Regions from separate parts of the Shewanella sp. FJAT-52076 genome, predicted to be linked through region 3. Evidence: predicted binding sites of a transcription regulator. Region 3 holds the regulator's gene; each other region holds the start of a gene.
What was found. Region 3 encodes LexA, which represses DNA repair genes until DNA is damaged. Its sites were predicted from a motif close to TACTGTATNNNNATACAGTA; they were not measured.
Positions count from the first base shown of each region.

Region 1: a site for LexA is predicted at 3,946-3,965, ahead of imuA (translesion DNA synthesis-associated protein ImuA). Genes of this name have one in related genera too.
Region 2: a site for LexA is predicted at 4,596-4,615, ahead of K0H79_RS08115 (YebG family protein). Genes of this name have one in related genera too.

Region 1 covers NZ_CP080415.1:2,235,086-2,241,534, reverse strand. Annotated here, with positions in the region: gene fadE (acyl-CoA dehydrogenase FadE) at 1-185, opposite strand, end outside; gene K0H79_RS09670 (class II glutamine amidotransferase) at 423-1,232, shown strand; gene K0H79_RS09665 (DUF3108 domain-containing protein) at 1,308-2,054, opposite strand; gene K0H79_RS09660 (MGMT family protein) at 2,069-2,410, opposite strand; gene K0H79_RS09655 (ATP-binding protein) at 2,446-3,852, opposite strand; gene imuA (translesion DNA synthesis-associated protein ImuA) at 4,012-4,707, shown strand; gene K0H79_RS09645 (DNA polymerase Y family protein) at 4,869-6,449, shown strand, end outside.
Region 2 covers NZ_CP080415.1:1,881,110-1,887,558, reverse strand. Annotated here, with positions in the region: gene pepN (aminopeptidase N) at 1-723, opposite strand, end outside; gene prc (carboxy terminal-processing peptidase) at 829-2,874, opposite strand; gene proQ (RNA chaperone ProQ) at 2,904-3,563, opposite strand; gene K0H79_RS08120 (GAF domain-containing protein) at 3,817-4,278, opposite strand; gene K0H79_RS08115 (YebG family protein) at 4,297-4,584, opposite strand; gene K0H79_RS08110 (paraquat-inducible protein A) at 4,742-5,389, shown strand; gene K0H79_RS08105 (paraquat-inducible protein A) at 5,382-6,011, shown strand; gene K0H79_RS08100 (PqiB family protein) at 5,998-6,449, shown strand, end outside.
Region 3 covers NZ_CP080415.1:4,095,833-4,102,281, forward strand. Annotated here, with positions in the region: gene plsB (glycerol-3-phosphate 1-O-acyltransferase PlsB) at 1-1,188, opposite strand, end outside; gene lexA (transcriptional repressor LexA) at 1,340-1,963, shown strand; gene K0H79_RS18155 (cell division inhibitor SulA) at 1,960-2,466, shown strand; gene coxB (cytochrome c oxidase subunit II) at 2,855-4,402, shown strand; gene ctaD (cytochrome c oxidase subunit I) at 4,413-6,008, shown strand; gene K0H79_RS18170 (cytochrome c oxidase assembly protein) at 6,010-6,449, shown strand, end outside.

The DNA.
Region 1 (6,449 bases), 1.9 Mb from region 3:
CTGATATTCAGAGGCAGGGCGATAACCAAAAAGATGATGCCGCCCCAAAGGCCAACAACATCCAAGGTCCATCCCGCGGTCAACATAATGGCGGCTGCAGCCGTAGCGGTCAGCAAGGACACCCGCAAATAAGCGCAGGCACCAAGCACCACAAGCAGCGCGATACTCCAAAGTAGGGTAGTCACTCTCGTTCTCCTTTATTCATAACCCTTCTCCAGGCGGGTCATATAAGCGATCCTGATCACAAGTATAGTGTGTGGTCAGACCTGTGTCGCATTAAAAAGTAAATCCAACCGTGAGCGAACACAAGCATTTTTCAAACAAATGTTTAAATTTTTTCGCGCCCTGCGGCATTCCCATCAACAAAGGGCAAAGTTACAATAAGTTAGTTGTTGTATTTGTGACCTTCAGGTGCCTTGATTATGTGTGAATTATTGGCGATGAGCGCCAACGTGCCCACCGACATTGTGTTCAGTTTTACCGGGCTGGCTGAGCGTGGTGGGGTAACCGGCCCCCATGTGGATGGCTGGGGCATTACCTTTTATGAAGGCAAGGGCAGTCGCACCTTTAAAGATGCCTGCCCGTCGAGCGAATCACACATTGCCCGCTTGATTAAGTCATACCCGATTAAAAGCGAAACCGTGATAAGCCACATCCGCCAGGCCAACCGTGGCTGTGTGGCGCTGGAAAATACCCACCCCTTTGACAGGGAACTCTGGGGCCTGAACTGGACTTATGCCCATAACGGCCAGTTGAGTGACTATAAGGACAAGTTTGCGGTGCGCCGTTTCCGCCCAGTGGGAGACACCGACAGTGAACTGGCGTTTTGCTGGATTTTGGAAAAGCTGGTGGCCCGCTTTGGCGATGAGCGCCCCGAAGACATGTTGCCTGTGTTCGCCTACGTGGCGGAGCTTGCCGAAGAGGTCCGCTCCCTTGGGGTGTTTAATATGATCCTTTCGGAAGGCAACTACCTGATGAGCTTTTGCAGTAATAACTTAAGCCACATCACCCGCCGCGCGCCCTTTGGCAAGGCCAAGTTGATTGATACCGATGTGGTGATTGATTTTGATAAGGAAACCACACCCAATGATGTGGTTACCGTGATAGCCACCCGGCCATTAACCGACAACGAGGCCTGGAACATCATGCAGCCCGGTCAGTGGCAGCTGTTTTGTAAAGGGGAAGTAGTTGGTGGCGGCGCTTTTGTGGCAAACACGGATACAAGCGAATAACCCGGGAACTGCTGGCATAGCATAAAGATTAAAAAAGCCGGGCATTGCCGGCTTTTTTTGTGGCTTGTTTACCGCTTATGGATTGGCCGCCAGCGGTGCAGGCGCGGTGTCGGTAAAGCGATAACCGGTCAGCTGCACATCCAGCTGCTTGTCGCCCTTTTCAAAGTGAGTCATGCGTACCGGCAGATAGGCCAGATCCGGCGCCATCCACACTACGGTTTTGCGCTTCTTGCTGTCGCGGATCACCTCAAGGCGCAGGGTACGGTACTCGGTGCCATCGATATTCAGCACTTCCTCGCCCATGCGCTTGAATGAGTAATCATCAATCTCGTTGTCTTTCACCATGTGGTATTCAAGTGCGTCTTTGCCTTCAATCAGATCCTGACGGAACTGCAACTGCACCATCATGGTGTCGTAGAGCTTGTTTTCAAACGGCAGCTCAACATGCTCGCCCTTGTAGTTGCTGCGCACGATGGACTTGTCTTTCAAAAAGGCCACCTGCTCACTGAAATCACTGCCGGTACCTGTGCGCTGATGGATAAACACCATGGGCTCAAGACCATGGTCGGTGCGACGGAATTTACTCTTGATACTGCGCTCATCGCTTAAAAACAGCAGGCTCAGCTCGCTGGTAAAATTGTATTGGTAGTAATTTCCTTCGGGCGCCGGCAGGCTGAAATGAGCCTTGCCCAGGCCAATATCGCCGTACAGCACCTTGTAGTCGGCTTCAAAGGGCGTCAGTGAGTTTTGGGCAAAGGCGCTAATACTTAAAGCACTGGCACTCAGCAGTGGCAGGGCGAGGGATAACAAAAACTTGCGCATACAGCTCCTTGGCGTCAGTAAGGCAGACTCAATACCAGGGTGGCCATGTCGGGCCGCCACTCATATTCAGACAAGTTGATTTTGCCTTGGTTCACGATAACCCCCTCAAGACGCAGGCTTTCCTGTTGTTGCCGAAAGGGCTCAGTGTCTTTGGGAAAAGAAATTTTTCCCTGGCTGTTTATCACCCTGTGCCAGGGCAGTGCCAGGCTGTCCGGTGCCAGCTTAAGGGCCCGTGATACATAGCGGGCGCGGCCGGGCAACCCGGCAAGGTCGGCCACTTTGCCATAGCTGAGCACCTTGCCCTCGGGAATGAGGGTCACTATATGCCAGATCCGGCTTGGACTCAGGCTGGACATCCGTTCACCTTCCAAAAGCATTTCATGCACCTATACTAAATTGCCTTGTCGGCAGCAGCCAGCCTTTTAAGCCGCAACGGCAGCAACAGCTTAACTTCCAACCCGCCAAGCTCACTGCGTCCGGCCGAGACATCGCCGCCGAGCAGGCGCACACACTCCCGCACTATGGCAAGCCCCAGTCCAAATCCGCCCTGACTGGCATGGCGGGCCTCATCAAAGCGGGTAAAGGGATGGAACAGGGTCTCGAGCTTGGTGTCATCGATACCCGGGCCATTGTCCGCCACCGTGATATTGAGCCAGTTATCATCGCAGTGGCTGCTTATCTGAATATGACAATCAGTTCCCGCATATTTAAGGCTGTTGCGCACCAGGTTTTCCAGCGCCCGCTGCAGCAGACTTTGGTCGGTTTCAAGCTCGATATGCTTGCAGGCGGCCAAATCCTGCCATTCGATATGTTGGCGTGGCGCAGCTTCAAAACGGCAATCCCCCAGAAGTGACTGCGCCAGCTCGTGCAGATTAAAGGGCGCGCAGCGGGCGGCCTGATAACCACTGGCGAGGCGGCTGTATCCCAAAAGTGTGTCTATCAAGCGGCTGAGTTCGCTGTTTTCGGCGTGGATCCGCTTAAGGTAAGGCGAGGACTCTGCCAGATCGCCCTCCAGCAAATCGGCTGCCAGCTTTTGCCGCGCAAGCGGGGTGCGCAGCTCATGGGACACGTCGCGAATAAGGCGCTCCTGGGTGGTGAGGGTGCGCTCAATCACATCCGCCATTTCATCAAAGTCGTGGCCGAGCTGATAAAACTCAGGTTCAGCTGCCGAAAAGTGCTCGCCGATCCGGGTGCTGAGCTTTCCGCTTGCCAGGGCGCGGGTGCCCTGTTGCAACGTCGCCAGCGGTTTGATGAGGTAATGCCCCAGCAGGCGACTGAACAGCCACAGCACAAATAATCCCACGGTTAAGCGGATCGCCCACAGGCTGTAACTGAGATCCTTGGCTGGGTGCAAATTCGCATTGAGCTGCACCGCCAAAAGCAGAGGGCCGCTATTATCGAAAGTGGCATAAATCGGCAGGCCAATAATGGGCTTTTGTACCCGATCCCCCAGCGCCTGATCCGGCCCCAGCATAAACCCCAGTTTGAATTCAAAGTGCGGATGAACAGGGCGGCCGCTCACGCCTTCAAGGCGGCTGTTAATCACATGCAAACTGAACGACTGCGCCGCCTCCCACTCGGCCAGCGCCTGAGGAGAGCCGCGTTTCACCATGGCTTCGGCCTCCCGGGCCAACACCGACAGCTGCGCCTTGGTTTCCTTTGGCAGCACCAACAGCTGATGCAGCACCATGGCTTCAATCAGACTGGCCAATAACAAAATCACCAACAGCGAGGAGCCGAAATAGCCAAACAGGCGCCATTGCAGGCGGGCAAAGGGGTGATGGCGGGACAATTTCATGACAATCGCACAGACTCATAAATAAAAATGATTCGCATTATACACCTTGCCAATTCAGATCCCAGAGGATTGGCAAGTTTGTCAGAACTGCTATACTGTATAAATATACAGTTATTGGTGATTTGAATACCGAAACCCGGTTCAGACACAGGTGCCCCGATGAAAACCAGTCCACAAGAGCTTTCCAAACAACTTGGCCGCCAGGATATCTGGCTTGGGCAACAAACCTGCCAGCAGCCCGGTTATGCCACCGGCTTTGAGACGCTGGATACCGCCTTGCCCGACAGCGGCTGGCCGCGCCATGGGGTGTGTGAACTGAGTTGCCCGGTGCCGGGGTCGCAGTCAATGCTTCTGTTAACGCCATTGCTCAGGTGCATACAGGGCGAAAACGACACCCCGGTAATTTTGGTTGGCGCTCCCTGGCAGTTGAATCCGCAGTACTTATTGCAACATGGACTGCGGCCGGAAGGCTTTTGTCTGGTGGATGTCAACGCGCGTAAGGACAGACTCTGGGCCATGGAGCAGAGTCTGGCCAGTGGTGGCTGCCGTTTGTTGCTGGGCTGGCTTGACCGTTTAAGCCTGACCGAAGCCCGGCGTTTGCAGCTGGCGGCGGAAAAGGGCGGCTGTCTGGCCATTATTCTGGTGACTGACGCCACTGAGGGTAATCCTTTGCCGCTGCGTTTGGGGTTAACCCCGGGCGGTAACTCAGACAGGCTGGAACTCGCCTTACTGAAACGCCGCGGCGGCAAACCGCAGGACAGTTTGCAGATAGAGGGGCTTTCCCCACTGCTTGCACGCTACTTACCGTCGCAGCCATCTGTGCAGGTGTTGCAGGGCCCCTGGGGCGGCGCCTGAGCAGGAGGATGATGTATGTCGTTTATCCGTGATTGCCTGTGCGTCCATCAAAGACACTTGTTTCAGCAGAGCCTGTGTTTGCATCAGAGCCTGTTCGTCCAGCAGCGCTGCTGCTTGGCCCGAGGGCTTAGCTGTCATCAATCTGTTCGGGTTAAGGGTTGATGCGCTGGCTTGGTGTATGGCTGCCCCATTGGGAGCTGGATTATCTGCGCCATGTGCAGGGGCTGGCGCCATCCATGCCGCTTATTTTGTACGATGTGGCAAGGGCGCGGGTGCTTAAAGCCTGCCCGCAGGCGGCCAGTGCCGGGGTCATGGCAGGTCAGAGTATGGGCAGTGCGGCGCAGCTGTGCCCCAATGTGCAGCCATTTCCCATCAACCTCTCGCTGCACCGGCAAGGCTGCGACTGGCTGTGTCGCCACGGCTACAGTTTCAGTGCCCGCCTGGTGCCGCCTCCTGAGCCCGATACATTTTTTGCCCGTTGCCACGATGTACTGCTGCTTGAAACCGGCTCTATGGCAAAACTCTTTGGCGGCGAAGCGGCGCTGGCAAAGGCATTGGCAGCCGCGCTTGAAGGGCTTAACTGCCACTTTGCCATGGCGTTTGCTGCCACGCCGTTGGCAGCGGGTATGCTGGCCAAAACCCGGCCCAGTCTGGCATCAAAGACGCTGCAGCCAGTGTTTGCCAGGGCTGCAACGTCGCAATCGGCTCTCAAGGTTTCAGCTTCAAAATCGGCATCAAAAGCGATTGCTGAGCCCAAAAGCGCAGCAGAGGCTTTATCACGACAATTATCGGCGCTGCCAATCTCCACTCTGCCTGTGCCTGAGGCGCTGCTTTTTCGTTTGGAGGGCATGGGACTTGAGCATATAGGTGCGCTGCAGGCTTTACCCGCCGCTGAGCTTGGGATCCGTTTTGGTCCTGAATTTGTGCTGCTATTGGCAAGGCTTAATGGTAAGCAGCCCCATCCCCAGAGCTTTTATTGCCCGCAGGAAGAGTATCGTCAGCGGCTTGAGCTGATGTATGAGGCTGAAAGCCTCAATGCCCTGGTGTTTATGCTTGGGCGTATGTTTGCCGAGCTGGCGCTGTTTTTACGTCAGCGACAGTTGGCGGTTTCCATGCTGGAGCTGGTGCTACATTACCGGGCAACCTTCACAGGGGCCACAGAAACCACAGAAACCTCCGAGACCTCCGAGATTACAGGTAGCCCAAAGGCAAGTCTCGGTCAGGGAGGCGTGACTGGCGCGCTATCCAGGGCTTTGGATAAAGCTGAGTCGATTCAGTCCACTGCAGAGGATCATGAAGCGCGCCTGTCGCTGGCATACCCCTTTGCCGAATACACCGCCGATGGCCTGTTGGCCCTGTGCCGTTTGCAACTGGAGCGCTTTACGCTGGCGGCGCCCGTAGTGGCACTGACGCTGCACCGCTGTCACTTTAGCCCCAGAAGTGCGCCGCCGGCAGGAGCCATCGAAAACAGTCACAGAGCCAGTCTGAGCTTGCTGGCCCGGCTCGAAGCCAGGCTGGGGCAAGACAGGGTAAAGCGCCTTGGCGCCAGAAAGGCGCTCTTGCCGGAGCACAGCTTTTGCCTGCAGCCGATGTCGGCACCTGTGGCGGTTGCCTATACGGCTTTGCCTGCATCATCTTTGTCAGCCTCATCTTTAGCTGCAAAGCCTTCACGCCAGCAGTCAAAGCCAACTCCGACCAAATTGACCCAGCCAAAACTGACAGAGGCTAAGCCAACAGAGCTT
Region 2 (6,449 bases), 2.1 Mb from region 3:
CTCAAGACCGAAGCGGCTTTCATCCCAGGCCATGGATTTTTTAAGGCTTTCCATCGCATGATGGGCCTTACGCAAGTTACCTTTATCGACGAAAACTTCGAGTGCCACATCACGGCCACTCTGGGTAACGAAGCTGTCTTGCAGCAAGTCAAAGTCACCGGCAACCAGGGCAAACAAATAGCTTGGTTTCGGGAATGGGTCTTCCCACACCACATAGTGGCGGTCGCCATCGAGCTCTCCTGCTTCGACCTTGTTACCGTTACTCAAAAGGTAAGGGAACCCCTTCCTGGGTGCTTCAATTCGCATCCGGTATTTGGCAAGCACATCGGGGCGGTCGAGGAAATAGGTAATACGACGAAAACCTTCGGCCTCGCACTGGGTGCAGTAAGCCCCATCTGACATGTACAGCCCCTCGAGGCTGGTATTGCCCACAGGGTCTAGCTGGGTTTCAATCTCGAGCTCGAAGTTTGCTGGCAGCCCTTCCAGACGTAACCGACCCGCGACAATCTGATAGGGATGTGCTTCGTTGTTTACCTTGACTGATTTGAGTTCCAGCCCTTCTCCATCAAGCAACAGAGCTTCATTTTCGCGGCAACGGATAACCTGGCTGCGGGCTATCACCCGTGTCTTGGATGGGTACAAATCCACCAACATATCCAGTTCAGATATAGTGAAAGCGGGAGACTGATAATCTTTTAAATGCTTGGCCTGTAATTCTGACATGTCAGGTCCTTTAAGAGTGTGTTCAACGAATTCTATGGGTAAGAGGATACGGCTTATCCTGAAAAAAAACGCGCCGGAGCGCGTTTTTTATATCAAAGCCTGAAATCAGTGCTTACTGGTTGCTGCAAGTTTGCCCGCATCGACCAAATCCAGCGTGATATAGGCAGTTTCATCCAGCAGTGGATCCGGTGCTTCGATATCTTTCTCGATATCATCGAGGCTCGCGACCTTATCCAGGCCAGCGCGGGTACGACGCTCATTGGTACGATCGAGCTGTTTCTTATCATCAGCTTCACGCTCAGCGATGCGTTCACTTTCCACCAGCGATACAGACTTTTCATCGTGGTGCTTTTTATATTCAGCAATATCCTGATAAATATAGCCAAATTCCACATCTGACTTGATGCGTCCCTGATGCCTGGCATCCAGTTCAGCGATGAGGGGGGCACTGATAGCATCCACCGTGCTGTACTGGGCCACAGGTACCTTATCCCAAGGCAGTGCGTTATCTTCTTCAGCCTCACCGTATTCCCCGGGCTCGAGGGCACTTGGGAATGGGATATCCGGTGTCACACCCTTAAGCTGGGTGCTGCCACCGTTAATACGGTAAAACTTCTGAATGGTGTATTGCACGTGGCCAACGGGCTTCTCGTACAGATCGTATATGCGTGCCAGGCCCTTGTGCTGCTGAACTGTGCCCTTACCGAAGGTTGACTCACCAACAATCAGCGCACGTTGGTAGTCTTGCAAGGCGGCCGCAAAAATTTCAGACGCAGAAGCACTGTAACGGTCCACCATCACTGTCAGAGGACCTGAATAAGTGACCTTGCCATCGTTGTCCCTATGCTGGGAAACACGGCCGTTGGCATCCCGTACCTGCACCACTGGCCCCATATCGATAAAGAGTCCGGTCAGCAATACAGCTTCGGTCAAGGCACCACCACCATTGCCCCGCAGGTCAATAATCACCCCTTCAACTTTCGCCTCTTTCAGGGTTTGCAGCTCTTTAGCCACATCCTGAGACAGGTTCATGTAGAAGCCCGGGATCTGAATGACGCCTACCTTACGGTTGGCATACTGACCTTCGCTGGGCTCAATCACTTTGGAGGTGGCAGCGCGATCTTCAAGGCGTATCTTATCCCTGACCAGGGTCACTTCGACCGGTTTGGCGTTGGAACCACCTTTCTTGGGTAGAATTTGCAGTGTGACCTTGCTGCCTTTGGGGCCCTTGATAAGGTCGACCACATCATCGAGACGCCAACCAATCACGTCCACCACGGCACCACCTTCCTGACCCACACCTATGATGCGGTCATCCGGTGACAGTTTTTCACTGCTGGCGGCAGGACCACCTGCGACCATGCTCTTGATAACGGTGTAATCGTCATCCATTTGCAACACAGCGCCAATGCCTTCAAGGCTGAGGTTCATTTCCATTTGGAAACGCTCGGCATTGCGTGGGGAAAGATAGCTGGTGTGAGGCTCGATGCTGCGTGAAAACGCGTTCATCACGGTCTGGAAGACATCTTCGCTCTGGGTCTGGCCCAGGCGTTTGATGGCGTTGTTGTAGCGCTTTTGCAGCACATCAACGATTTCAGTCCAGTTTTTACCGGTAAGCTTGAGGTTCAGCGCATCATACTTAACGCGCTGACGCCATAACTCCTGAATTTCGGCTTCGTCCTTGGCCCATGGAGCGTCTTCACGATCGTACTGGTACTTATCACCCGCCTGGGAAAAATCCATTTCTTTATCAAGCAGACTCAGTGCGTAGACAAAACCTTCATACCGGCGCTTTTGCGCCAGGTCGAACATGTCGTAGGCGCCTGTGATATCGCCGTTTTTCAGCATGTCATCAAACTGATGGCGATACTTTTCGAAGTTCTGCACATCGGCTTGAGTCAGCACATTACGACGGTAATCCAACTGCTTAAGGTAACGGTCGAAAATCTGCTCGGAGAAGGCATCATCCAGGCTGAACCTGTGGTAGTGCGAGCGGGTAAAAAGATCCGCTACCCGCTTAGAGGCCACCTTGTGCTGAGGCTCCTGCACCAGTTGGGGCAGCTCATCGATTTGAATGGCAGGCGCTATGGCCCACGCAGAAGATCCTACCAGGATCCCGGCAATGGATACCGCCAGAGATAATTTTCGCATCAACAAGCTACTCCTTAAACTTCAATGAATTACAGCAGTATATACTCGGCGCGGACTTTCACTGTCAAGCCTGAATCCAGCTGTACATGCACATCGCCCTTATTGATGTCCACGATTGAACCTGCCACGGGTGACATGCCCAGTTTCACGTTAACACGCTGGGCCACCTTGAGCTCTTCAAGCTTGGCAGGCACCAGATTGACGGGTACCGCTGGCGCTTTAGGCGCGGCTTTGGGCTTGTCTTTGGCAGCGGGCTTGGCGTCACGACGTGCTTGAGGCTGGGGCTTACGCTTAGGCTTACGCGGCGCTTTATCGGCGGCGTCACCCTCATCCTTGCTGCGCTCGGCACGTTTGGCCTTTGCCTTGTCCTGACTTTCTTTCAGTGTAGCCTGTGCGTGGTCAATGTGTTCCTGCTCCAGCTCACCGCATGGGTTGCCGTCCAGATCAACACGGACCGCACCGGCTTTGATGCACTTCAGATAGCGCCAGCTGCTGGTGTAGCGGCGCAGGGCAACACGCAATTGTGTTTTACTGACCTTAGAATCATCAGCCAACCTTTCAGCCAAATCTTGAAACAATCCAATTTTCAGTGGCTTGGTTTCACCCTCGGCCACAAAGCACAAAGGAAAGGTTTCATATAAATACGCGAGAATCGCATTGGTGTCGGTCAACTTTTCTGTTGATTCCATCTTTACTTCCACAGTTACTAGGTATGTATGCCCGGTTTATTGCAAGCGATTGCGGGACATAGGTTATTCTCTATACGTTAGCCCGAGGGCCAACACACAAATTAGCATCTTCCGGGCGCTTGCCAAAGCGTTAATAACTATTGTTAACAATTTTTACTATTCGCCGGGAAATGATCCCGAGGCAGACGCACAAGCAGCCTATTATAGTGACCGCTTGGGCGAATGCGACTGGGATTTGACGAAAACTGGCGACTTATTGACCGAACAAGGCCTTTTCCAGGGTTCTCACCAAGGTCTCGAGCCCTGCCTGATCTGTCTCATCGAAGCGGGAAAAACTGGGACTGTCGATATCGAGCACGGCAATTACCCTGCCCTGATGCCTTACCGGCACCACAATTTCGGAGTTAGACGCGGAGTCGCAGGCGATGTGACCGTCAAACTGATGTACATCGGCGACTCGCTGCGTTGTATCCGTTGCAGCAGCCGTACCACAGACGCCCTTGCCCCATGGAATACGGGTACAGGCAACCTTGCCCTGGAAGGGACCCAGCACCAAAGTGTCTTCACGGCGAATATAGAAACCGACCCAATTCAGGTCGTCCATATGTTCATTCAATAGCGCCGAGAAATTGGCCATGGCGGCGACCATGTCGTCTTCGCCTGAGAGCAATGCCTCAGCCTGGCGGTTTAAGGTGTCGTAAAACGCGTGTCTCATGCAATGTCCTGCCGATATTCAGTCATTCTCTGCAGCCTTGCGGGCTGCTTTTTTTACCGGTGCCGTCGCCACGTTGGGAGACGCGCCCTTCAGCAGGGATGATAAATCATCTTTGTGGGTGGCAAAATAGAAGGCCAACTTTTCAGTTGTCGCCTCATCGAGTCCACATTCTGCATTGTCGATAAATGGGATCAGGCTGTCAGCGATATCCAGCATCTTGTCGTAGGCATCCGCCTCCTTTTTCGATGTAAATGTCATCTTCTCAACCCCATCTCTGACCACCACAAATTGAGTGATTACCGCCATGATAGCCCTCACACTGTTTATTTATACAGTGACAGAGTGTCACAGTTTTTTTCAGGGGATGCAAGTGTTTAACATGATCTGATACACTCGTACGCTGAAACCGCCTCCAGAGGAGGCAGAATCAGGCATCACCCCAGCTGGGGAACCTGTGTCATCCATGGATCTGCTATACGCTTCTATGCATCATGACGATATCGACAATTCGGTGATCCTCTGCCGTGCCTGTGATTTGGCCGTGCGACGCCGCGCCTTGCCCAGTGGCGTCAGGGCACTATGCCCCCGTTGCCATACGGCACTGTATGACACCCCCTTCTGCTCTATCAACGGCATGTTGGCGCTTTGCGTATCTGCACTGGCACTTTTTTTACCTGCCAACCTGTTTCCCGTTCTCGAATTGCATTTTTTAGGCTCGGTGCGCACCGCAACCGTTATCCAGGGCGCCATGGCTGTTATGGACCTGGGCTACTGGGTGGTGGGCATCGCCGTGCTTGTTGCCGCTGTCATAGGCCCGGGGTTATTGCTGCTGTCAATCTTGTCACAAGTCCTGCTGGTCAAAATAGGGCTTAATTACGGGTGGCAAAGGGACCTGTATAAATGGTTATTGCGTCGCCATGGATTATTCAGCCAGCTCACCATGCTGGAAATTTATGTGATTAGTTTTTTGGTTTCAGCATTTCAATTATCCGACTTCTCGGATATTTACTTTGGTGTGGGTACGTTTTCCTTCACCATGCTGTTCCTGGTGACCCTGTTTTTGCAGCGGGAATACAATATCGAGCACATGTGGGGCCGCCTGAATGACTGACAATGTCCAGACCACCGGCAAACAAATGGGCCTGTGTCTTTGCCCGGTATGTAAGAAAACCAATCCGCAAAATGCACAGACTTGCAGCCGCTGCGGAGCAAATAATCAGGCCAGGGATTACGCCAGTGTGCAAAAAAGCTGGGCACTGCTTATCACAGCCGCCATTTTGCTTATTCCTGCCAACGTGTATCCCATTACTACCCTGGTGAATCAGGGCAAGGTGACCCACGACACCATATTCAGCGGTATCAAGCATTTGGTGCATTCAGATATGTTGCCTATCGCCATCATTGTCTTTACCGCGAGTATTCTGGTGCCCTGGCTGAAAATCATAGGGCTTGCCATCTACCTCACCGCCATCAGTTTTTCCTTGCCGGTGTCAAAACGCAGACTGATGGCGGGCTTTCACATTATTGAGTGGATCGGACGCTGGTCCATGCTGGATTTATTTGTAATTTCATTAACGGTTGCCCTGGTGAACATGGGGCAATTGCTGGATGCCAAACCCGCACCGGCAGCAACGGCTTTTGCCCTGGTGATTCTGCTGACACAGCTTGCGGCCAAGGTATTGGATACGCGTTTACTCTGGGATCGACTGGACTTAGAAGATGACAAATATTGAAGCACCCAAGGTAGTCAAAAAGAAACTGTTCTCGCCGGTGTGGCTGCTGCCTTTGGTCGCACTTGCCCTTGCAGCCTGGCTTGGTATCAAGAGTATTCGCGAGTCCGGCGTCGAAATTTTTGTTCATTTCCCCAGTGCTTCCGGAATCGATGTAGGCAAAACCCTGGTCAAATATCAGGGACTGACTGTCGGTAAGGTGACCGATATAGCCATGGACGAAGACCTAAAAGGCGTCAACGTCACCGTGATGATGGACTATCGCTCAACACCGTATCTTAAAGAAAACACCCAGTTCTGGCTTGTGTCACCCAAGGCCTCCATTACCGGGGTGTCCGGCCTCGATGCCCTCTTCTCCGGAAACTATATCGCGGTGCAGCCGGGCGACGGCGACAGCGTTACCCGTTTCGACGCCCTGAGAGAGGCACCGCCATTGGCCCC
Region 3 (6,449 bases):
ACGGCCGGTGCGGGAGCGGCCACCTTCGGTAAAGTACTCCACCGAGTATCCCTTGGCGAAAAGCTGATCCAGATATTCGCGGAATACTGCGGTGTAAAGCTTGTTGCCGTTAAAGCTGCGGCGGATAAAGAAGGCGCCGCCACGGCGGAACATGGGGCCGGCGGGCCAGAAATTCAGGTTAATCCCGGCAGCGATATGGGGCGGCACCATGCCTTCGTAATAAAGGATGTAAGACAGCAGCAAATAATCCATGTGCGACCGGTGGCAAGGCACATACACAATCTCATGGCCGTCATGGTGCAACTGGCGAATCTGTTCGGCGCCCTTGATGCTGATGCCTTTATAGAGCTTGTTCCACAGCCAGGTGAGGAAGCGCTCGGCGATGCGCACCAGACTATCGGAGTAATCGGCTGCAATCTCATCCAGATATTGAATGGCGGTTTCACGGGCCTTTTCTTCAGAGATTTTTTTGCTGGCGGCTTCTTCGGCAATCGCTTTTTTCAAGTTGTCGGATTTCAGCAGCGCATGAAACATGGCCTGACGATTGGGCAACACAGGCCCTGTCATCACTTTACGCTGACGGCGGAAATGAACTCTCGCCACCCGGGCAAGCTTGTGGGCAATGCGCTTATCTGTGCCATGTTCATCGGCCATATGACGAAGTGACACGGCACGGGAAAACTGCACGAAGTTATGGCGACCCAGGAATAAAATCATCAAACATTTACGCAGCCAGGTCGGATCTTCCCGCTCAAGCACTGCTGCACGCATAGTGTCATCTTCTTTACCCGGGGTTCGCCCCCAGTAAAGACTTACAGGCACCAGCTGTATATCCAGCTCTTGCTGCTGACGGTGCAATGCCAGCAGTTGCTGGAAAGTCTGCAAAAAAGGCTCATTGCTGTCACGTTTGCCAAACAGCGGCTTTCTGCCCTCCAGACACACGACCCGTGGGGTCTTGATCCCATCGACTTCCAGCATCTGATATGGGCTGGGTAACCCCAACTTGCCGGTCACCTCATGGAGCGCAGCAATATCGCTCACTGACTCGGTTTTCATGACGTAAACCAAGGGGCGGGAGGGATCGAGATTCAAATCGGCGAAGGGATCCTGAGGTACCACAATGGTGTGTACCAACTGCTTCTGGATCCAACGCAAAGACTTAAACCAAAAAGACTCGTGTGCTGACATGCTGATATTGGGAACCTGGCTTTAATCAATAGCGCAATAGAATATCAGACAGCCGCAGCCATTAGCCAATAATCTGAAAAATGGTTAATACTTGCGCTGACTAAAATACTGTATATACTAACAGTAACTGTATAGAAAAACAGGGATGACCATGAGACCGCTGACGCCTCGCCAGGCCGAGATCCTGGACCTAATCAAACGCAACATCGCCGAAACCGGCATGCCCCCAACACGGGCAGAAATTGCATCCAGACTCGGCTTTAAAAGTGCCAATGCCGCCGAGGAGCATCTTAAAGCGCTTGCCAAAAAAGGCTGCATTGAGATTATGCCCGGCACCTCGCGAGGTATCAGACTGGCGGGTGATGAGCTGGAAGATCAGCCAGACCCGGGGCTGCCCTTGATAGGTCAGGTGGCTGCCGGTGAGCCCATTCTCGCCCAGGAGCATGTGGAGCAGTATTATCAGGTCGATCCTGCCATGTTCCGCCCCCATGCCGATTTTCTGCTGCGCGTTCGCGGCGACAGTATGAAAGACATAGGCATTCTCGACGGAGACCTGCTGGCAGTGCACAAGATGAACCAGGCACGAAACGGCCAGGTTGTCGTTGCCCGGGTGGAAGACGATGTCACGGTAAAACGCTTCGAGAAACAAGGCAATGTGGTGTTCTTACACGCAGAAAACGAGGCGTTCGCCCCTATCAGAGTGGATCTTGCCAGCCAAAGTCTGACTATCGAAGGCTTGGCCGTGGGCGTTATCCGTAATGGAGACTGGCTATGAACAAGCTGATTGGTAACGCACCCCGTCATCCCGGCTTGTGGACAGATTCCGCCGCCAAAGATGTTTGCCCCGCATCTCAGGTGATCACCCAAAGCACTCAATCCCAGGGGCGCCAGGAGATACAGCAGCTCGCCCCAGAGCTCGCACGCCTCAGTCTTGAGGGCCGATGGATAGTGCTTATCAGCCCACCCAACATCGGACTTAAATCCACTCTGGCACAGGCTGGTGTGCGCATGGACCGTGTGCTGCTGGTACATGCCAAAGACGAAGTTGAAACCCTATGGGCGATGGAAAAAGCCCTAACCAACGGTACCTCAAGCGCCGTGCTGTGCTGGACCAACGAACTGGATCCAAGAGATAAACGCAGATTGGCATTGGTAGCCAAAAATGCCGTGGCATTGGGTGTCATTTTTGAAAATGTAAATGCTCACTCACAGGCCAGCGCTTTTGCAGTTAGGCCCGAGTTAAGTCACACCCTTCGCAGTGCCTCTCCACTGCACTGATCATCTCTTCATCCCTTTGAGCCCCGTTATCGGGGCTTTTTTTCGATAATTTTTTCAGATAATTAGAAAATAAAGTGATCTTGATCAATATTTAAACTGCAAGTAATGTAGTTCAGGTTAACAACGATTTGTTTGTTATATCCGGGCGATTATGTCGTCGCAGTATCTGAGGCTTGCGCCATGGATATTGTGTATTTGACCGATATATTCAGCTGTAGGTGCAAGTGTGGTGAACAAAGCTGTAATTCATTAAATAAGATACCAACCGCCAACGCACTTTGAAGTCATCGTTGCTTTTTGTGGGAACCGAAGAGTTTGCATAGAGCAGAGACTTACTGTGTGACTCTTCTTTGTAGTTGCTTGATGCAATTGACAGAGGAGATGTCTTGTGAAGCAATGGTTGTATTGTTTCGCGGCGGCTTTTATGGCCCCGCCCATCCTTGCGGCTGATATGCCGCTCAACATGACACAAGGTGTTACTGAGATAAGTGGCAGGGTCTATGGCCTGCACATGACTATCCTGTACATCTGCTGTGCCATAGGGGTAGTGGTTTTTGGCGCCATGATTTACGCCATGATAAACCACCGCAAATCCAAAGGGGCCGTTGCCGCCCAATTTCACGAAAGTACCAAGGTCGAAATCGCGTGGACTCTGGTGCCCTTTCTGATCCTGATTGCCATGGCTATTCCGGCAACCAAGACCCTCATCGCCATGGAAGATCCCTCCAACGCCGACTTGACCATCAAGGTCACCGGCTCCCAATGGAAGTGGCATTACGATTACTTCGACCACGACTTCGGCTTTTACAGCATCCTGGCGACCCCCAGAAGTCAAATCGAAGGCGCCGAAGCAAAAGGCGATCACTACTTGCTGGAAGTGGATAAGCATCTGGTGCTGCCCACCAACCGTAAGGTTCGCTTTTTGATGACTTCCGACGATGTTATTCACTCCTGGTGGGTGCCTGCATTTGCCGTAAAAAAAGATGCCAATCCGGGCTTTATCAACGAGGCCTGGACCCGGATAGATAAACCCGGCATTTACCGCGGCCAATGTGCCGAATTGTGCGGTAAAGACCACGGTTTTATGCCCATAGTGGTTGAGGTATTGCCCGAAGCAGAGTTTGACGCCTGGGTTGAAAACCAGAAGCAACTGGCAAGCAACGCCGCTGCCCAAGCCGCTGCGGCATTGAACCAAACCCTTTCCATGGAAGAACTGATGGCGCAGGGTGAAAAGGTGTACATGGCCAGCTGCGCCGCCTGCCACCAACCCAATGGTATGGGCCTGCCCGGCGTATTCCCCGCCCTTAAGGACAGTGCCATTGCCATGGGTCCTGTCGACAAGCATCTCGACATCGTTCTCAACGGTAAAGCCGGCACAGCCATGCAAGCGTTCAACAAGCAGTTGTCTGCCACAGAGATTGCCGCTGTTGTGACCTATGAGCGTAATGCATGGGGCAACAGTACAGGTGACACAGTGCAGGCCTCTGATGTTAACGCCCATGGCAGTAACGGCGCTCCCGCAGCCCAGACCGAGATGCAGGGAACTGACCAGGCGACACCCGTCAGCGAAGCCGTGACATCGACCGAAGCTCCGCTAGCCGCCGAACCTGCTACCGACGAGCCCATGTCGATGGACGCTTTGATGGCCCGTGGTGAGCAAGTGTACATGGCTTCTTGCGCGGCGTGTCACCAAGCCAATGGTGCCGGTTTGCCCGGTGCGTTTCCCGCCCTCACGGGAAGCCCAATCGCTACCGGTCCCATCGCCAATCACCTCGACATAGTCATTCACGGCAAAGCCGGGACCGCGATGCAGGCTTTTGGCTCAATGTTGTCTGCCAGGGACATTGCTGCGGTGGTGACCTATGAACGTAACGCCTGGGATAACAACACCGGTGATAGCGTTCAGGCCACCGACGTAAACAATCATGGAAAGTAGGGGAACGATAATGACAACCACGACCCACGATACCCATCAGGGCGTCCATGACGAACACCATCATGGCCCGGCAAAGGGCATAATGCGCTGGATATTAACAACCAATCACAAGGATATAGGCACACTCTACCTTTGGTTCAGTTTTATTATGTTCCTGACCGGTGGCGCCATGGCCATGGTGATCCGTGCCGAGTTGTTCCAGCCTGGATTACAACTGGTTGAGCCTAACTTCTTTAACCAGATGACCACGGTACACGGCCTTATCATGGTGTTTGGTGCCGTTATGCCAGCCTTTACCGGGTTGGCGAACTGGCTGATCCCCATGATGATTGGGGCACCGGATATGGCATTGCCCAGGATGAACAACTGGAGTTTCTGGATTTTGCCCTTTGCCTTCCTCATCTTGCTCAGCTCGCTGTTTATGGAAGGCGGTGCACCCAACTTCGGCTGGACGTTTTACGCCCCCCTCTCCACTACTTACAGCCCCGACAGTACAGCACTGTTTGTGTTTTCGGTTCACATCATGGGGATCAGCTCCATCATGGGTGCCATCAACGTGATAGTGACCATAGTCAACCTGCGCGCCCCCGGTATGACCTGGATGAAACTGCCGCTGTTTGTCTGGACCTGGCTTATCACCGCATTCCTGCTGATTGCCGTGATGCCAGTGCTGGCCGGGGTTGTTACCATGGTGCTCACCGACAAATACTTCGGTACCAGTTTCTTTGATGCCGCAGGTGGCGGTGACCCTGTGATGTTCCAGCATATCTTCTGGTTCTTCGGTCACCCCGAGGTCTACATCATGATCCTGCCTTCATTTGGGATCATCTCGGCGATAGTGCCGGCATTCAGCCGTAAAAAGCTCTTCGGTTATGCCTCCATGGTTTACGCCACGGCCAGCATCGCCATCCTGTCGTTTCTGGTGTGGGCACACCATATGTTCACCACTGGGATGCCGGTGTTTGCCGAGCTCTTCTTTATGTACTGCACCATGTTGATTGCGGTACCCACGGGGGTGAAGGTGTTTAACTGGGTCGCGACCATGTGGCGTGGTTCCATGACCTTTGAAACACCCATGTTGTTTGCCATTGCCTTTATCATCCTCTTTACCATTGGCGGTTTCTCGGGATTGATGCTTGCCATCACGCCAGTGGACTTCCAATACCACGATACCTACTTTGTGGTTGCACACTTCCACTACGTGCTGGTGTCCGGCGCCATTTTCTCGATTATGGCGGCGGCCTATTACTGGTTACCCAAGTGGACCGGGCACATGTATGACGAAAAGCTCGGCAAGCTGCACTTCTGGTGTTCGGTGATTTCAGTGAACGTGCTGTTTTTCCCGATGCACTTTCTTGGCCTCGCGGGTATGCCAAGGCGAATTCCGGACTATGCGATTCAATTCGCTGACGTAAACCAGATAGTCTCCATAGGCGGCTTTGCCTTTGGTCTGTCGCAGCTCATCTTCCTGGCGGTGGTTATCAAGTGTATCCGCGGCGGCGAACCTGCTCCGGCCAAGCCATGGGAAGGCTCAGAGGGTTTGGAGTGGACGCTGCCAAGTCCTGCCCCCTACCACTCGTTCAGCACTCCTCCCGAGGTGAAATAAGATGACGGCGCCCGGGGTTTCTCACCGAAAGCTGATAATCGGACTCTGCCTTGGCTGCGTTGGAATGTTCGGTTTTGGTTTCGCCCTTGTCCCCCTTTACGACGTGCTGTGCGAACAATTGGGGATTAACGGCAAAACCAGTTCCGAAGCCGCGCAATACAGCCAGATGCAGGTAGACGAAGCCAGAACTGTGACCGTGGAGTTTATGGCGCAGGTGCAACCCGGGATGCCATGGGAATTTGGCCCGGCGGTTAAGCGCTTGGAAGTACATCCAGGGCAGCTGGTACGCACCGATTTTCTGGCACACAACCTGTCGTCAAATGCTCTGGTTGGCCAGGCTATTCCTTCGGTATCCCCCGGACAGGGCGCCGCTTATTTCAACAAGACTGAGTGTTTTTGCTTTAACCAACAGGTGTTGGCAGGAAAAGACAGTGCCAATTT